Regions from separate parts of the Sporanaerobacter acetigenes DSM 13106 genome, predicted to be linked through region 2. Evidence: a T-box and tRNA genes for the amino acid it is inferred to sense, from the RefSeq annotation. Region 2 holds a T-box; the other holds one or more tRNA genes.

Region 1 (9,892 bases), on a different contig from region 2:
TCTGATGTATTTACTCCTATAATCCTAGCAACAACTAGCATTAATAATTTGGAATTTAATTTTATTTTGAAAATATATAAGAGTAGGCACACTATTAAAGTTGTATAGATTTGAATTTTTATAGCATTGAGAAGTTCTTTTTTCATTAATCAAATTTTATCATATCAACAGGTAAATATTATTTTGATAAAATATTAGAATATTTTTACTCCCGTTTTTTATGTGTTGCTGATGAATTAATTATTGCTCAGAACAATATTGTAAATAATAATTTTTTATTGGGTTACACATTTTTTTGATGCTGGTATTTTTTTGATTTAAAATTTTCTCAAAATTACTTAAACTTTCAGGTAATTTTTCAAAATTGCAGTTTTTTATTAAATATTCAACTTTTGTTTCTGTGATATTTAACATAGGATATACATCATCATCTAAATACTCACAAGGTTTAATAATACCATTTTCACTTATGCACCAACTTAAAAGACCAGCACCACATTCTAAACATTTATATTTAGGATCTATGTTTGTATAATTTTCATCTCGAGTCCATACTTCAACATGTATTTTTTTTTCATATTTTTTAGATAGTTTGTCTAGTTTAATTTCAATATTATTAATTTCTTCTTGAGATAAAATCAATGAATTTAACTTAGTAGCTCTTCCATGTGGTGTTAGAGTTCCAAATCTTATTGAGTTTGCACCAGATTGGTAAGCAAAATTAATCATATCTTCCATGTGATTAATATTTGAATTTGTTACTATAGTAGCAATTGTTGAAGGTATTTTTATTTCGGAAAGTTCTTTTATAGCATTTACTGTTTTGTTAAAGGAGCCTGGAACTGTAGTAATTGAATCGTGTAGTTTTTTATCATAAGAATATAGAGAAAGTTGTACATTATTTATCCCTTTGAAATTATGAACATTTTTAGAATTAATCAATGTTCCAGAAGTAGTTATTGTGGTTTTAAAGTTATAAATGCAATATTTTAGAATGTCAAAAAAATTATCGTGGAGCATAGGTTCTCCACCAGTAATTTGAATATTATTAGACTTATTATTGAGAAATTTTAGTGTATCAATTAACATATCATATGAAATAAATTTGTCATTTTTGTTAGAACAATTTTTAAAGCAATGAATACATTTGAGATTACATTTATTTGTAAGACTTATTGTAACATCAATTGGTACTTTTGCATGTTTAACTCCAGTTTTTTTAAAATAGACGGGATTTGGTAATTTGTTCAAAAATATAAAATTTGGTTTATTGCAAATAAATTCCATAATGATATTTTTAACTTTAATTTTATCAGTAGTATTTAATTCATCTGCAATTTTATTAGTGATTTCTTCAATAGATTTAGTTCCATCGAAATTTTCTATGATATACACTTCAACATCATTTAGTTTATAGTTTCCTATGTTTGTAAGTAAAATTCCATGATCATCAAAATAATGTAAAATGCTATTTTTTAAAACAAAAGGATACATTTTTTTGCCTCCATTCATATAAAATTTTAAGCTGAAACTTTATATGCAAAAGTAAATTATGGCACATATTCACCAATAAAGCGTTTATTATAATGTATAACAAAGCAGAGATTAATCTCTGCTTTGTTATACATTATAATATTGACACAAATATAGTAAGCTTAATTAATTACCACGATGAATTTTTATTTCTCCTTCCATACATAGAGGAATTAGTTTATGGTTTGAACTAGATTTGTAGTTGAAAAATTTAATTTTATCCATAAGTTTCACCTCCTTTGAAGTTTTTTGATATATATATTTAAAATTTATTTATATGTTATGGAGTATGATAGATACTTTGGAAAATTAGAATATTTAAATAAATAACTAGCATTAGATATATTATAATACAATATTAGCATAAAAAAGGAATAATGTAAATAGTTCTTAAATGATTATTTTAGCTCATAATATGAAAAAGTACTAAATATACTATTACTAAAAGAAAAATGAGGAGGTTGACAGATAAGAAACACCTCCAATCTTCTCATTTTTAAAACGTGTCATATGATTACAAAAGCATATCAATGTAGGGCATAATAACTAAAAATTTAATTTAAAATGGTTATCTGTTTTTATATACATCTGGCAATTCTTCTTGTCGCACTTTTTTCACTTTTTCTCTAAAATAAGGACAGTCTTCTGATGGAGTTCCTGAAGAATTAGTTACATGTTTGAGAGTACAGATTCCTTCATTTTGATAGATGCAGTTTTCACTACAGTTGATAAGCATTTGAAATGTACCTCCTCAATGTATTTTGTAAAGAGTATTTTGCCCTGTTCACATATAAATTATGTTACATTATGATTACAAATGGCTTATTTGATTGACATAGTAAATGCACTAATGATATAAATTATTTAAGATTATAAAGAAGAAAGGCTTTAGAAAGGGGCAATATTTATGAAAAAATGGGGAAGCATCTTATCACTTTTAATCGTTTTATTGTTGTTTAATTCTTTTAGTATTGCAGCTAAAAATTACAGCTATACAACTGTCACTATTGATGGAAAGAAACAAAGTGTTTCCACAGTGCCAGTACTTGTAGACGGACAAGCTATCACTTCGGATGTTCCACCATTTATCTATAAAGATTATACAATGGTGCCTATAAGATTTGTTGCTGAAAGTTTGGGTTCAGAGGTCAATTGGAATGGGAAAAGCAAAACCGTAACTATAAATGATAGTAAAAAGCAAATAGTACTTGGGATAAATAGTTCCTATGTATACATAAATGGGCAAAAACAAAAATTGCCCAATGGAGTTCCTTCTCCCAAACTTGTGAACACTTCCAATGCAAACTATTCTAGAACTATGATACCTTTAAGATTTGTATCAGAAACTTTAGGACATAATGTCAAATGGGATAATGAAAAGAGAATAGCATATATAGAGAAAAATAAAGATATAGATAAAGAGATAAAAGAAACTGAGATAAATAGCATCGTAGTAGATTCTAATTCAAATATAAAAATATCAGCTTCAAGTTCTTTTAAATATCAGGCTACAGATTTAACCAATCCTTCAAGAATAGTTGTAGATATTCCAGATACTAAATTAAATTTAAAAGATGGTTCAAAGGCTGATGAAGATGGAATAGTTAACATTTCTGTAGGGAAAGCTTATGTAGACAAAATTAGTGCTTCTCAATTTTCCACAAATCCAAGTATTACAAGAATAGTTATAAATTTAAATGAAAATGCAGAATATAAAATTGTTCCTACCAATGATGGAAAGACTATTGAAATTGGATTTACCAAATTAAATAAAGTAGAAAATGTAAAAATGGAGACCATAAATGGGCAAGAAGCAATTGTCATATATAATAGTTTTAAGCCTAGAACCAATACATTGAAACTTAGCAATCCCAATAGAATTGTACTAGATCTTTTAGATTCCACGGTAGACTTGGAAAATCAGATAAACTATAACTATCAACTGGGAATTATAAAAAACGTGAGAGTTTCACAATTTTCACCTGATAGTCTTTACAAACCCGATGACAAAGTGGTTAGAGTAGTGTTTGATATTCAAGATGGAATAAATACATCCAATGTAAAAATATCAAGTGATGGAAATAAAATAATCATAATGCCAGATAAAAATTCTTGGGAAGGGCTTAAATATGAAAACAATGGCAATGAAAAGATATTTTTTATCATGGCCAAAAATGAAACTGGATATACTATAGATTATGATACTTTCAAGAGAGTTATGGAAATAAATGTACCAAGAGAAAATGTAAACTTAACCAGTGGTACAATAAATGTGAATGATAATTTTGTAGACAGAATAGTTATAAGTGACAACTCTGGAAATAATAAAGTGGAAATTTATTTTAAAAAGAGCATAGAATATGCTGTACTTTCAAAAGAAGTAGATAGTGAAATAAAGATAAAGTTTTCAAGAGATACTCAAATTGAACCTAAAGAAAGGCTTATAGTTATAGACCCAGGTCATGGGGGGAAAGATTCGGGAGCAATTTCACAGAATGGCTATTATGAAAAAAATGTAACCATAAGTATTGCAAATAAATTAAACGAGAGATTGAGAGAATTGGGATATAATACTGAAATGACAAGATATGATGATACTTACTTAGGACTATATGAGAGAACAGATATTGCAAATAAGATAAATGCAGATATATTTGTGAGTATTCATTCTAATGCTCACAATGATAAAAGTATTTCAGGGTTGCAAACTTTATATCATCCTAGCAAAGAAGAAGGAGATGGAAGCAGCTACCAATTAGCAAAAATGATACATGAAGAAGTACTCAAATCTACAGGGCTTAAAGATAAAAGAATGGTGGAAAGGCCAAAATTAGCAGTACTTAGGACTTCTAATATGCCAGCTGCATTGATTGAAGTTGGATTTATAAGTAATTTAGAGGATGAAAAACTTATTACTGACAGTGCTTTTCAAGATAAGGTTGTAGATGGTATAATAAAAGGTATAGAAAGATATTTTGCTGAATACTAAACAAGCGGAGAATTCTCCGCTTGTTTAAATATATAAACTAATGGAGGTTGAAAAATGGGAACATTTTCAGGATATCTATTAATATTTTTTGCTAGAATTGCTGATGTATCCATGTCTACTTTTAGAACTTTGATGGTAGTACAGGGAAGGAGAGTTCAAGCTGCTATTATAGGTTTTTTTGAAATAATTATATATGTAATGGCTCTTGGAAAGGTTGTCAATGGATTAAGTGACCCGGGGAATTTACTTGCTTATGCATTGGGCTTTGCTTGTGGAAACTTTGTAGGGATAACTATAGAAGGAAAGATTGCACTGGGAAATTTATTTGCTCAAGTAATACTTAAAGGTACTCAAAATGAAGAACTTTTAAACAAATTGAGAGAAGAAGGATTTGGAATTACAGTAGTTGAAGGTTATGGAAAAGAAGGAACACGACAAATTTTAAATATTGCATTAAACAGGAAAGATTTAGATAGTTTGAAGAAAATAGTATATGAACATGATGAAGAAGCATTTATCACTGTAAATAGTACAAAACCTATTAGTGGTGGTTATTTTGTTCCAATAAAAAAGAAATAATCATAGTATCCTCTGCCGTCTAATATAATGTATTAGAAAAGCTAAGGAGGGTGGGGGAGATGGAAAATATAAAGAAAATTTTACTTATTGTACTTATTTTGGCTATTGGAATTAATATAAGTGCTTGCAATGGAAAAGGTGGATTTAAAGGACTTTTTTCAAAAGATGATGATATAGAAATAATCAGAAGTGACAGTGAAGAATACGATATGACAAAAGATGAAGGTTTAAGAGAAACCGTGCTTTATTTTAAAAATGCTGAAGGTTTTCTAGTTCCTGTGATGAAGAAAATTCCTTGGGAAGAGGGTATTGCAAAATTAGCTCTTAAAAACATGATTGATAGCCCTTCTTTGAGGGAAAGTTTAAATCAAACGGGACTTGTTCCCATAATACCTGCAGGTACTGAGATAAGGGGAATGACTATTGATGGAGAAACAGGAGTTTGTAAAGTTGATTTTTCAAAAGAAATTTTAAATTACGAATCAGAAAAAGATGAAGAAAATCTAATTAAAGGTGTAGTATATACTCTGACAGAATTTCCTGCTATAAAAGAAGTACAAATTTTGATAGAAGGAAATTCTGCACCTGTTTTTAAATATGGAATACAGGTAAATGGACCAATGAGGAGAGAAGATATAAATCTTGTGAAAAATTCAGAAGAATATAGGTCGAAAGTTGTGGTATACTTTAAGGGTAGTGGAAATGAAGAATTTGAGTATTTTATACCTGTGACTATTCCGACTCTTGCACCAATGCCAAATGTTTTTACAGCATTGGAAGAGCTGTTTAAAGGTCCTCCAGCTGAGGCAAGTCTTTATTCTAGTGTTCCGCAAGGAGTAACTTTAGAGGGCATAGAAATAAGGGATGGAATAGCTTATGTAGATTTATCTTTTAATTCTATAGATTCAATAAACGAAAAATATATATTTGATGAAATATCTAAGAGCATAGGACTTACACTAAGTGAATTTGAAAAGATAGAAAAAGTTGAATTGTTAGTTGAAGGTAAAACATTAGAAGAAGCAGGAATACAAGTTGATTACAATGAAACAATACCTGCTTTTGCAAATGAATATTAAGCTGCCAAATGGGGCAGCTTATTTTGTGAGTAAAATTTCATTATATGTGGAAAAAAGACTGTTTTTTTGCTATCATAAATAATGAACATTAAATATAGGAGATGTTTTGATGGATAGAATAGACAAAAGACAACATGATCAATTGAGAGAAATAAATATAACTAGAAATTTTTTAAAGCACCCACAAGGGTCGGTTCTTATGGAGATGGGAGAAACCAAGGTTATATGTACTGCAATGATAGATGACAGGATTCCTCCTTTTCTAAAGGGTACAAATACAGGCTGGATAACAGCAGAATATTCTATGATACCAGGTTCAACTATTACAAGAAAGGTAAGAGATTCTTCTAGAGGAAAAGTAGAGGGAAGATCTCAAGAAATACAAAGACTTATAGGAAGGGCCTTGAGGAGTGTAGTGGATTTAAAAGTTATAGGAGAAAAAACCATTTGGATAGATTGTGATGTAATTCAAGCCGATGGTGGAACAAGAACTGCATCTATTACGGGTGCTTTTGTAGCACTTGTAGATGCGTTTTATACACTTTACAAGCAAAGTGAAATTCCATATATTCCAGTTAAAAATTTTATTTCTGCTGTAAGTGTAGGCATAGTTAAAGGAGTTCCAGTGCTAGACTTATGTTATGAAGAAGATTTTAGGGCAGATGTAGACATGAATATAGTCATGACAGATAATAATAGATTTGTTGAAATTCAAGGAACAGGAGAAGAAAATACTTTTTCAATGGAAGAATTGAATACTCTAATCTCATTGGCAACAAAAGGTAATAGAGAAATTATATCAATGCAAAAAAAGGCATTAGGAGAAATAGGAGAACTTGTAGGAAAAAAGTCTAACAATATGGAAGGGGAAAACCAAAATGAATAAGAATATAATTCTTTCCACTGGAAATATTCATAAAGTAGAAGAAATAAAGGATATCTTAAAAGAATTGCCTGTAAATATATGCTCTAAAAAAGATTTGGGTTTTGGAGACATTGATGTTGAAGAAGATGGAACTACATTAGAAGAAAATGCAATAAAAAAGGCAGTGGCTATTTCACAAAAAGTAGATGGAATAGTTATTGCTGATGATACAGGCCTATTTGTAGATGAACTAGGCGGAGAACCTGGGATTTATTCCTCAAGATATTCAGGAGAAAATGCTAGCTATGAAGAAAACAATAAAAAGCTTTTAAGAAAATTGGAAGGTATAGCCTTAGAAGAGCGTACTGCAACTTTCAAAACAGTTATTGCCATAGTCACAGAAGATAAACAAGTAAAAACTGTATATGGAGAGTGCAAAGGAAAGATAGGGTTTGAATTTAAAGGAGATAGTGGTTTTGGATACGATCCATTGTTTATAGTAGATGGGTATGACAAGACTTTTGCAGAACTGGGAGAAGAAGTAAAAAACAAAATAAGCCATAGAGCTAAGGCCTTGGAAGAATTAAAAAAAGAACTAAAGAATATTATAGGGGAGACTAATGGTGAAGATATTTGTAGTGAGTGATACTCATGGAAAGACAGATAAGTTTATACAATTTGCGAAGGCATTGGGAAAGCCAGATCTCATAATACATTTAGGCGATTATGTAGATGATTCTTTTGAAATAGAAAGACAAATGAATATAGATACTATAAGAGTAAAAGGAAATTGTGATTTTGGATGTAAAGGGGTCAATGAGGAGGAAATATTAAATATCAACGGAAAGAAAATATTTTTAACTCATGGCAATAAATACAATGTAAAATATGATTTATTTAGCCTTTCTTACAAAGCTAAAGAAGAAGGAGCAGATGTAGTTCTTTTTGGACATACCCACACTCCTACTATTGAAGAATATGGTGGGATACTCTTCATGAATCCTGGAAGTCCAACTATTCCAAGGGATATGTCTAAAAAAAGTTTTGGCATTTTAGAAATACAAGAAAGAATAATACCAAAAATAATAGAAATATGATTTTTATATATTGACAAGCTGTTTTTTATCTGCTATAATTTAAAATTGTTAGCGGAAAAGCTTGGGAGCAAAACATTTTGAGCAGTGCGGGTGTAGCTCAGTGGTATAAGCAGGGGACCAAAATCGTGCATTTCGATTTTGTGTACATTGCTTAGTGGTACAGTTGCTAAAAGGCACTGAATAAATACCTAGTAGCAAGCCTAAGATTTTGCGGGTGTAGCTCAGTGGTAGAGCACTGGCTTCCCAAGCCAGCAGCGAGGGTTCGATTCCCTTCACCCGCTCCAATATACGAGCACCTATAGCTCAGTTGGATAGAGCAACGGACTTCTAATCCGTGTGCCGGGGGTTCGAATCCTCCTAGGTGCACCAACACTAGACATGGTGGATATGGCCTAGTTGGTTAGGGCGCCAGATTGTGGCTCTGGAGGTCGTGGGTTCGAATCCCACTATCCACCCCATTTAAAAAACGTGACCCATTAGCTCAGGCGGTATAAGCAGAGAACCAAAATCGTGTGTTTCGATTTTGTGTGAATCGCTTAGTCCGAACCACTAATTGTCATCAAAGTAACAAAACAGATACTGCGATAAACTTAAAAAACATGACCCATTAGCTCAGGCGGTAGAGCACCTGACTTTTAATCAGGGTGTCCGGCGTTCGAGTCGCCGATGGGTCACCACTTGCGGGAGTGGCGGAATTGGCAGACGCGCTAGACTTAGGATCTAGTGTCATTGACGTGGGGGTTCAAGTCCTCTCTCCCGCACCAAATTTTCCATAGACAAACCAAAAAAGTTTGTTTATGGTTTTTTTATGTTCTAATAAACTAATAACGGTTTTACTGTTTTTCAGTAGAACCGTTATTAGTTTATTAATTATTGTTTTTTTTGGATAATGATGCTTTTACGGCACCACGAGGATCTTTTACAAGAAGAATTATAAGCCACACAATTAACCCTAGAGCTATTACGGAAAGACCAAGATAGAAATCATTAATCATATCTTCGATTGCAGGTCTAAAAAATTTTTCATGTAATTCGGCATATTCAAAAATTGAATCAACGAACCACATTAAGGAAGCACCCCAGTACATATAGCAAAGAACGTTGATTTTCATATCATCATTAGGTGCTTTTTTGTACCAAATAATTGTACAGATAATTGCCGCAAAAACAGTAGTAAGTAATGTCATATCAGAAATTCCCCCCTATGCAGCAGTAGATTTAGTTTTTAAAACTTTCTTAGTCATGGAATTTGTAACTAAAACAACTATTGCCCAGACTAATGTGACAAGAATGGCCATTGAAACACCAACTGTTCTCATTTCCGACAACATCTCAGCAGTATCTGCAGGATTGCTTGCTGCAGTCAAGAATGGGAACCATGGTACAACTTCACCATGCCAGATATGTTCATATGCCAAAAGGAAAGCGCCACCCCACAAAAGACGAGCTAACCACATTAGTTTAGTAGAAAAACTGATTTTTGTTTCAGGAGCGGTTGCTACACCATTGGTGTTGATATTAAGCTCTCCTTTGTTTTTTTCTTTGGATTTGTTCACCTGTGCAACTACAGTAACTATAGCAGCTTCAGCTGCAGGAACTAGAAAACAAGCCATACTAAATCCCCCTTTTAAAATAAATATTATAAATAATGACTATTCAGAGATTATAAAAGTAAAAAAAGGTATAAATTTTCTACAGAAAAATTTATACCTTCATGATATACTTAATGAATATTTTATTTTAATCTCTG
Region 2 (9,892 bases):
TTGCGTAAAATGTAAGGGAAAAGGTTGTGAGGCATGTAATGGAACAGGATGGAGTATGGAATTGTTGGGCTGTGGAATGGTAGATCCAAAAGTACTTGAAAATTGTGGTATAGATCCTGAAAAATATAGTGGATTTGCTTTTGGTTTAGGAATAGATAGGATTGCTATGGTTAAATATGGCATAAACGATATAAGATTGTTGTTTGAAAATGATATGAGATTTTTAAATCAATTTTAGTTGTATAGGAGGATAGAAATGTTATTACCAATAAAATGGCTAAAAGATTATGTAGATATTGACGTGGATTCAAAGATACTAGCTGATAAATTGACATTGTCAGGTTCCCATGTAGAATCAATTATAGAATTAAATAGTGGGATAGAAAATGTAGTAGTAGGACATATTTTAGAAATTAAGGATCATCCCAATGCTGATAAACTATGTATCACTATTACAGATGTAGGACGTGAAAAACTTCAAATAGTGACAGGTGCTACCAATATTAAAGAAGGAGATTATGTGCCTGTAGCGTTGGTTGGAGCAACACTTCCTGGTGGAATTAAAATAAAGAAAGGTAAATTAAGGGGAGAAGAGTCTTTAGGCATGCTTTGCTCATTAAAGGAATTGGGAGTAAAGGATAATGTTGTACCTAAAGAGCAAAGAGATGGTATTTTTATATTAGATAAAGAATATCCATTGGGAATGGATATAAAAGAAGTGTTAGGATTGTATGGAGAAGTAATAGAATTTGAAATAACACCTAACAGACCAGATTGTTTAAGTATTGTAGGAATGGCTAGAGAAGCTTGTGCTACTCTTAATAAAAAAATGAAATATCCTAGTATAAACATAAGTAAGGAAGAAGATAATATAAATGATTATTTGAGAAAAATTGAAATTCTAGATAAAGAACTTTGCAATAGATATTTTGCAAGGGTGATAAAAGATGTGAAAATTGAAAGTTCTCCACTCTGGTTACAAACTAGGCTTATGGAAGCTGGAGTGAGACCTATAAACAATATAGTAGATATAACAAACTATGTTATGCTAGAATTTGGAGAACCGCTACATGCTTTTGACTTGGACAAAATAATAGATAAAAAAATATATGTAAGAAGAGCATTAGAATCCGAAAAAATTACTACTATTGATGGCATAGAGAGAAGTTTAAATTCATCTAACTTAGTAATTGCAGATGGTGAGAAACCTGTTGCTATAGCTGGTGTAATGGGTGGGTTAGAAACAGAGGTAACCGATTGTACAAATACTATTTTAATAGAAGCTGCAAATTTTAATGATAGAAGTGTAAGACTTACATCGAAGTCATTAGGACTTAGAACAGAAGCTTCTTCAAGATTTGAAAAAGGAATAGATCCAAACTTATGCCAAACTGCATGCAATAGGGTATGTCAATTGATTGAGGAAATAGGAGCAGGAAAAGTAGTTGGTGGTTATTTTGATAATTATGTACAAGAAAAAAAGGAAAGTAGCATTGTTATAAGACCCAAAAGAGTACATAAACTACTTGGCATAGAAATTGAAAAAAGCAGGATAATAGAAATACTTGAAAGTTTGGAACTTAAGGTGGAAGATAAAGGTGAATTTTTAGAAGTTCTAGCTCCTACTTTTAGATTGGATTTAGAAAGAGAAGTCGATTTAATTGAAGAAATAGGGAGAATATATGGATTTCATAATATAAAAAATGAGCCATTAGTTGGAGTTCTCACAAAAGGCGAAAAACCTTATGATAAACAAATAGAAGATAAATCTAAAGCGATTCTTCAAGGACTAGGAGCAAATGAAGTTATGACTTATTCATTTATAAGTCCTAAAGCTTATAATAAAATAAATTTAAAAGAAGATAGTATGAAAAGACAATGTGTCCAAATAATCAATCCTCTTGGAGAGGACTATAGTGTCATGAGGACTACTCTTATACCAAATATGATGGAACTACTGTCTAGAAATTATAATTATGGTGTTGAAAGAGCTTTTGCTTTTGAAATTGGAAATATGTTTATACCTAAAGAAATTCCTGTGAAGAATTTACCTATAGAGAGAAAAACATTATGCATAGGAATGTATGGAGAGACTGATTATTTCTATTTGAAAGGTGTAGTTGAAATATTTTTAGAGAGACTAGGAGTAACTAAATGTAATTATTTGAGGGAAGAAAATCATCCTACATTCCATCCTGGAAGAACATCAAATATTATATATGAAAACAAAGTATTAGGAGTCATGGGTGAACTACATCCTGATGTATTAGAAAATTATGATATAGATGAACGAGTTTATATTGCAGAATTGGATTTTGAGGGTATAGTTGAAATTGCCAAATTAGAAAAGAAGTACAAACCATTGCCTAAGTATCCTGCTATTGTTAGAGATTTAGCTATTGTATTAGATGAAGATATTATGTTCAAAAATATTGAGGAAGTGATTTGGTCAAAAGGTGAGGGGCTTATAGAGAAAGTTGAATTGTTTGATGTGTATACTGGAGAACAAATACCAAAAGGCAAGAAGAGTGTAGCGTTTTCAATTACCTATAGATCTCACGAAAGAACTTTAAAAGATGAGGAAGTTTCTCAAATTCATCAAAATATAGTTCAAGAAATAGAGAAAACTTTTAAAGCTAATCTTAGAAGTTAAAGGGGTAGATAAAATCTACTCCTTTAATTTAGTGAAAAATAGAGGAAAAAGAAGATTTAGGTAGAATAATTATATATGATTAAATTAAGGGAGAGGGTAAGTTATGACAGAAAAGAAAAAAGTAAATGTAAATATAAATGGTCGTAACTTTACGGTTGTAGGTAGTGAGCCGGAGCAATATGTTAAAGGTATTGCTGCTTTTGTAGATGAAAAGATAAAAAATGTAGTTTCCAACAATGACAGATTGAACGATTCTATGGCGGCTATTCTTGCAGCGTTTAATATAGCAGATGAATATTATAGAACCTATGTTGAACTAGAAGAGCTAAAAAAAGAAGTAAAAGAACCCCTAGAGCAATATGAAAAATCTTCAGAGGGCTTAAATGTGGCAAATAAAAAAATTGAGGAACTAGAAAAAGAATGTAGCATATATAAAGATGAGTTGTTGGAATCAAAAAGAGCTCATGAAAGTACAGATAAATTGATAAAAAAATATGAGCAGGCATTAGATCTTAAGGAAGAAGAACTAAAAGAAAATCAGAGAACTATAAAAGAATTGCAAGATAAATTGTTTCAAAGTCAAATTGTATTGGTTGAAACCAAAAAAGAATTAGAAGAGCTTAAGAGGGAATTTGACAGTGATAAAAAAGTTTTCGATGGGGAGGAAGGTTAAATCTAGTGGTAAAAAATAATAGTTATGTGGAATTGTTATCTCCTGTAGGTAATATTGAAGCATTGTATGCCGCTGTTCAAAATGGCGCAGATGCAGTTTATTTAGGAGGAAAACTTTTTAATGCAAGACAGTATGCATCTAATTTTGGCATGGAAGATTTGAAAACAGCAGTTGAATATGCACATTTAAGGGGAGTAAGAGTTTATGTTACTGTAAATATTTTGTTTAGCGACAAAGAAATAGAAGAAGCAGTAGATTATATAAAATACCTATATGAAATAGATGTGGATGGGCTTATAGTCCAAGACCTTGGACTTAGTTATTTAATAAAAAATGTTTTTCCACAATTTGAGCTTCATGGTAGTACTCAAATGACTATTAACAATTTGCAGGGAGTACTGTTTTTAGAGCAAATGGGATTTAAGAGAGTTGTATTAGCTAGAGAATTGTCTATAAATGAAATTAAATATATAAAAGAAAGAAGCAATATAGAACTAGAAGGATTTATACATGGAGCTCTATGTGTTTGTTATTCTGGTCAATGCCTTATGAGCAGTATTATTGGGGGAAGAAGTGGAAATAGAGGTACTTGTGCTCAACCTTGTAGAATGCCATATACCCTTGTTGATATAGAAAATGAAAGGACTGTATTTGAGAAGTTAGAGGGAAAATATATTCTAAGTCCTAAGGATTTAAATACTATTGAAGATATAGACAAGATAGTAGATAGTGGTTTAAAATCCCTAAAAATTGAAGGAAGAATGAAAAAACCAGAATATGTTGCTCTAGTTGTTAGCAAATACAGAAAGGCATTAGATAGGGGAATAGATGAAATAACAAAAGAAGATAAAAAAGAATTATTGGAAATATTTAATAGAGGGTTTACTGGTGGATATATATTAGAAAATTTCGGAAGAGAATTTATTTCTTTAGACAGACCTAACAATAGAGGAGTTTATCTTGGAAAAGTTGTAAAAGTAGACCCCAAGTATATATATATAAATTTAGAAGACGATTTAAATATAGGAGATGGAATTGAATTTACAAAGGGTAAGAACGAATATGTAGGAATTATGTCAAATATATCAGGGGAAAAAGGCTCTACTATAAAAATTGACAATCTAAAAGGTATAAAAAATAACTCTTTAGTATATAAAACATCTAATAGAGAATTGTTAGAAAAAACAAGGGAGACTTTTGAGGAGAATCAAAATATAAAATACCCTATAAGTATGGATGTTTATATATATATAAATAAAAAGGCAGTTTTAATTATAAAAGATGAAAATTATACTATCAGTGTTGAAAGTGAAGAGCTAGTAGAAAAGGCGCAAAGGGTCTCTTTGATAGAAGAAAGAGTTCGAAATCAGTTAGAAAAACTGTCAGATGAACCTTATTATATTGATAATTTAAATATTTATCTTGAAGAAGGTTCTTTTTTACCTATAAGTAGCTTAAATAAATTGAGAAGACAGGGAATAGATTTATTAAATGAAAAAAGAAAAAATTTCAATCATAGAGCTAAAATAGATGAAAGCATACTGGAAGAAAGGGTGCAAGAATTTTTTAGATTTAAAAATGAAAGTAGAGATGATTTAAATAAAAAGTTGTCTGTTAAAGTGTCTAAAATAGAGCAGTTTGAAAAGCTTGATTTAAACAAATTGGATAGAATTTATTTGGGATTTGACGATGATTTGGAGAATTGTTTAAATGAAATAAAAAAGAGAGGAAAGGAAGCTTATATTTATACAGATAAAATCCTTAATGAAGACGAATTAAAAAAATTAAATGGCAAGTTAGAACAAATATATAAAGAAGTAGATGGCGTGTCTGTGTCTAATTTAGGGACTCTAAATCTTGTCAAAAATAATTTTGAATTAAATATTCATGGGGATATAGGATTAAATGTATACAATAGTATTACTGCTAGAGCATTAAACGAAAATAGAGTAAATAGTATCACGTTGTCTCCTGAACTTACTTTACAGCAAATAAAGGAAATTTGTAAAAAAGGTGAAAACATATATGAAACAATTGGTTATGGATATTTACCTCTAATGGTTACGAAACATTGTCCTATATCTTTAGCTAAAGGTTGCCAAAACAATAAAAACTGTAAATATTGTAAATATAGAACTGGATATGGACTAAAGGATAGATTAGGTAAAGTTTTTCCCATTGTTAGAAATGAAAGTATAACCACTATTTACAACAGTGTTCCTCTCATGGTTATAGAAGAATTAAATAACATATATGATAGTGGAGTAAATATGATAAGAATAGACTATACGTTTGAAGAAGATGATATTTATTCTATACAGGAAGCTTTTTATGAATATATACATGGAAATTTGAATGAAAGAGATTTAGAGATGTTTTTAGATTTTCATAGGAAAAATACAGGTTTGACTAGAGGACATTATTTTAGAGGAGTTTTATGATTCTTGTATTGAGGTGATAAAATGAACGACAAGACATTAAAAGTTTTAGAATATTATAAAATAATTGATAAATTAAAAGAAAAGACTGAATCTTCTTTAGGAAGGGAAATAGCAAAAGATCTTAAACCATCGACGGATATAGAAGAAATAGAACATATGCAAAGAGAAACTGACGAGGCATTGTCTCTTTTAATTAAAAGAGGTAGTCCTCCTCTATATGGCATAAAGGATATTAGAACAGAGGCTAAAAGAGCTGAAATAGGAGGGGTATTATCACCTGGTAGTTTACTTAAAATTTCTGACTCTTTACGAGTTTCACGAAGCCTTAAAAATCATATAAAAGAAACAAGTGAGGATAAAGATTCAAATTATCCTATAATAGAAGGACTTGTGAGTGAATTAAAACCTTTTAGAAATATTGAGGAAAATATAAATAATGCAATTATAAGTGAAGAGGAGATATCTGACAATGCTAGTCCTCAATTAAAAACTATAAGAAGACAAATAATAGCTAAGAATGATGCCATAAGAGATAAATTAAATTCAATAATAAATTCATCAAAGTATAAAAAGTATTTACAAGATGGTATTGTTACTATGAGGGAAGGAAGATATGTGGTGCCAGTAAAGCAGGAAAATAAATCAAATTTTCCTGGATTGGTACATGATCAATCTTCAAGTGGTGCTACATTGTTTATTGAGCCTATGGCTGTTGTAGAATTAAACAATGAATTGAAGGAACTAGAGATAAAAGAACAAAAAGAAATTGAAAGAATACTATCTGAATTGACAGCGCTAGTTGCTGAAGAATCTGAAAGTATAATTGAAAATCAAAAAATACTAGAGAAAATTGATTTTATATTTGCAAAGGGCAAGTTAGCTCTTGATATGGATGGAACTAAACCAATTCTTAATTCTGAAGGCTATATAGATATTAAAAAAGCTAGACATCCACTATTACAAGTAAAAAAGGTAGTACCAATTGATTTATATATAGGAAAGGATTTTAATACATTAGTCGTTACAGGGCCTAATACGGGAGGGAAGACTGTTACTTTAAAAACCGTAGGATTGTTGACCTTGATGTCTCAGGCAGGCCTTCATATACCAGCAGACTACAATTCAAGGGTAGCTGTTTTTGATCATGTATTTGCGGATATAGGTGATGAGCAGAGTATTGAGCAAAGTTTAAGTACTTTTTCTGCTCATATGACCAATATAGTTGAAATACTTGAAAATATAGATGAAAATAGTTTAGCACTATTTGATGAATTGGGAGCAGGAACGGATCCTACAGAAGGCGCAGCACTTGCCATGTCAATTCTAGACTATTTGCATGGGATAAATGCAAGAACTATAGCTACTACGCATTATAGTGAGTTAAAAGTATATGCATTGACTAAAGAGGGAATAGAAAATGCATCTGTAGAATTTGATGTAGAAACCTTGAGCCCTACCTATAGACTATTGATTGGTGTTCCAGGAAAATCTAATGCTTTTGAGATATCTAAACGCCTTGGACTCAACGATTATATAATTGATCATGCAAGAGAACTTATTTCAAAAGAAAATATACAATTTGAAGATGTACTTCAAGCTATAGAAAAAGATAGGCGAATAGTTGAGGAAAACAAAATTGAGACAGAAAAATTGCGAGAAGAAATTGAAAATCTAAAACAAGAATTGACTAGAGAAAAGGAGAAAACCTTCAATGCAAGAGAAGATATAATTAAGAAGGCAAAAGAAGAAGCAAGAAGTATAATTAGAAAGGCAAAAGAAGAATCAGATAGTATAGTTGATGAATTGAGAGATATTTCTATTGAAATAGAAAAAGAAAAAAATAAGAAAATTCAAGAAGCACAAGACAAATTGAAAGAAAATCTCAATGAAGTAGAAAGAGATTTATCAGATAATTTAATGAAAGTTAAAAACAATAAACCTCCTAAAAACTTAAAAGAGGGGGAAACAGTAGAAATATTATCATTAGGGCAATGTGGGACTGTACTTTCTCAAGCTGATGATGATGGGAATGTAAATGTTCAAGTAGGTATCATGAAAGTAAATGTTCATATATCTACTTTAAAGAGGGCTGAAGAAGAAAAATTAATAAAGTCACAAGTAAGTACTAAAAATATAATTAAGAATAAATCACAAAATGTAAAAAATGAATTGGATTTGAGAGGGGAAACTTTAGATGAAGCATTGCTAGATTTAGATAAATATTTAGATGATGCTTATTTAGCAAGATTGAAAGAAGTATTTATAATTCATGGAAAAGGTACAGGAGTTTTAAGAGAAGGAATAACTGGTCTTCTAAAAAGTCATAAACATGTAAAGTCTTATAGATTAGGTAAGTATGGTGAAGGAGGAAGTGGAGTTACAGTGGTGGAACTTAAATAAGTCCTTGAAATAATGATGATTGTATTGTATATTTATAATTAATAATTATATATAGATAAATTCTGTGAAAAGGATAGTAGAGTATATTGTTTTGTCAAAGCGAATTGGGGATGGTGAAAGCCCAGTACAAAGATATATTTGAAGAGAGCCTTGGAGAATAACATCTGAAAAATAGTAGGATGGTACGCAACTGCGTTAAAAGTCATGAGTGGGCAAATTGCCAACTAGAGTGGTAACACGGGATATACTCTCGTCTCTTTATTGAGATGAGAGTTTTTTTTCTAAAAAAATACTTAAGGAGGATGAATATGATAGATTTTAAAAATCAAGCAGTCAATTTAATGTCTCAAATAGATAGTAGTCTAGACATTGGTGAAATAGAGTCCTTGATTGAAATTCCACCATCTTATGATATGGGAGACTATGCTTTTCCATGTTTTAAATTAGCTAAAACTTTTAGAAAAGCACCAAATCTAATTGCAGAAGAAATTGCAAATAAAATTGGAGAAAATGAATATTTTGAAAGAATTGAAAATGTAGGTCCATATGTGAATTTTTTTGTTAATAAAGAAGTTCTTGCAAAGACAGTTCTTGATGATATAAAAAGCAAAAATGAAAGATATGGCTCTTCAACTCTTGGAGAAGGGAAAACTGTCATTGTTGAGTATTCTTCACCTAATATTGCTAAACCTTTTCATATTGGGCATATAAGAACGACTATAATAGGTCATTCACTATATAGAATATATAGTTTTTTGGGTTATAAAACTATAGCCATTAATCATTTAGGAGACTATGGGACCCAATTTGGTAAATTAATTGTAGCTTATAAGAATTGGGGAGATAGGAGCGTTATAGAAAAAGATCCTATAAATGAACTTTTAAAATTATATGTTAAATTCCATGAAGAAGCAGAAAAAAATGATAATTTAAATGATGAAGCTAGGAGCTGGTTTAAAAAGCTTGAAGATGGAAATGAAGAAGCTTTAAAATTATGGCATTGGATGAGAGAGATAAGCTTAAAAGAATTTAACAAAGTTTATGATTTGCTAGGCATAAAATTTGACTATTTTACTGGAGAAAGTTTTTATTCAGATAAAATGCCAAGAGTAATTGAAGAGTTAGAAGAAAAAAATCTATTAGTAAAATCAGAAGGTGCTGAAATAGTAGATTTAGAAAGCTATAATATGCCACCTGCTCTAATCAAAAAAAGCGATGGTTCCACTCTTTACATTACAAGGGATATAGCAGCAGCTATCTATAGAAAGGAAAATTTTGATTTTTATAAAAATATTTATGTGGTCGGTTCGGAACAAATACTTCACTTTAAACAATGGAAAAAAGTTATAGAATTAATGGGATATGATTGGGCAGAAGATTGCATTCATGTACCTTTTGGAATGGTTAGTCTTGAAGAAGGAACTATGTCTACTAGAAAAGGAAAGGTAGTATTTTTAGAAGATGTTCTTAAAAAAGCGGTTGAAAAAACTCGAGATATTATAGATGAAAGAAATCCAGATTTAGATGATAAAGAAGCAGTAGCAAAACAAGTAGGAATTGGAGCTATTGTGTTTCAAGAATTGTTTAACAGTAGAATAAAAGACTATATATTTTCTTGGGATAAGACTTTGAGTTTTGAAGGAGAAACAGGACCATATGTGCAATATGCTCATGCAAGAGCAAGTAGCCTTTTAGGGAAAAGTAATTTTTCTATAGAAGATGAAG

What was found. A T-box is a leader RNA that pairs with one kind of tRNA and senses whether it is charged. The one in region 2 lies ahead of argS (arginine--tRNA ligase), so its partner is inferred to be a tRNA-Arg.
Region 1: it encodes a tRNA-Arg, which carries the amino acid that the T-box ahead of argS (arginine--tRNA ligase) is inferred to sense. The anticodon was not compared.

The regions. Positions count from the first base shown of each region.
Region 1 covers NZ_FQXR01000002.1:27,943-37,834, reverse strand. The annotation lists gene BUA21_RS00235 (radical SAM protein) at 241-1,494, opposite strand; gene BUA21_RS14505 (hydroxymyristoyl-ACP dehydratase) at 2,102-2,269, opposite strand; gene BUA21_RS00230 (N-acetylmuramoyl-L-alanine amidase family protein) at 2,441-4,522, shown strand; gene BUA21_RS00225 (DUF2179 domain-containing protein) at 4,577-5,101, shown strand; gene BUA21_RS00220 (GerMN domain-containing protein) at 5,161-6,180, shown strand; gene rph (ribonuclease PH) at 6,290-7,066, shown strand; gene BUA21_RS00210 (XTP/dITP diphosphatase) at 7,059-7,691, shown strand; gene BUA21_RS00205 (metallophosphoesterase) at 7,666-8,142, shown strand; tRNA gene BUA21_RS00200 (tRNA-Gly) at 8,353-8,426, shown strand; tRNA gene BUA21_RS00195 (tRNA-Arg) at 8,435-8,511, shown strand; tRNA gene BUA21_RS00190 (tRNA-His) at 8,524-8,600, shown strand; tRNA gene BUA21_RS00185 (tRNA-Lys) at 8,744-8,819, shown strand; tRNA gene BUA21_RS00180 (tRNA-Leu) at 8,823-8,906, shown strand; gene BUA21_RS00175 (hypothetical protein) at 9,009-9,329, opposite strand; gene BUA21_RS00170 (hypothetical protein) at 9,345-9,755, opposite strand.
Region 2 covers NZ_FQXR01000005.1:302,983-312,874, forward strand. The annotation lists gene pheS (phenylalanine--tRNA ligase subunit alpha) at 1-238, shown strand, start outside; gene pheT (phenylalanine--tRNA ligase subunit beta) at 257-2,653, shown strand; gene BUA21_RS07035 (cell division protein ZapA) at 2,757-3,326, shown strand; gene BUA21_RS07040 (DUF3656 domain-containing U32 family peptidase) at 3,332-5,767, shown strand; gene BUA21_RS07045 (endonuclease MutS2) at 5,789-8,167, shown strand; T-box leader at 8,223-8,428, shown strand; gene argS (arginine--tRNA ligase) at 8,476-9,892, shown strand, end outside.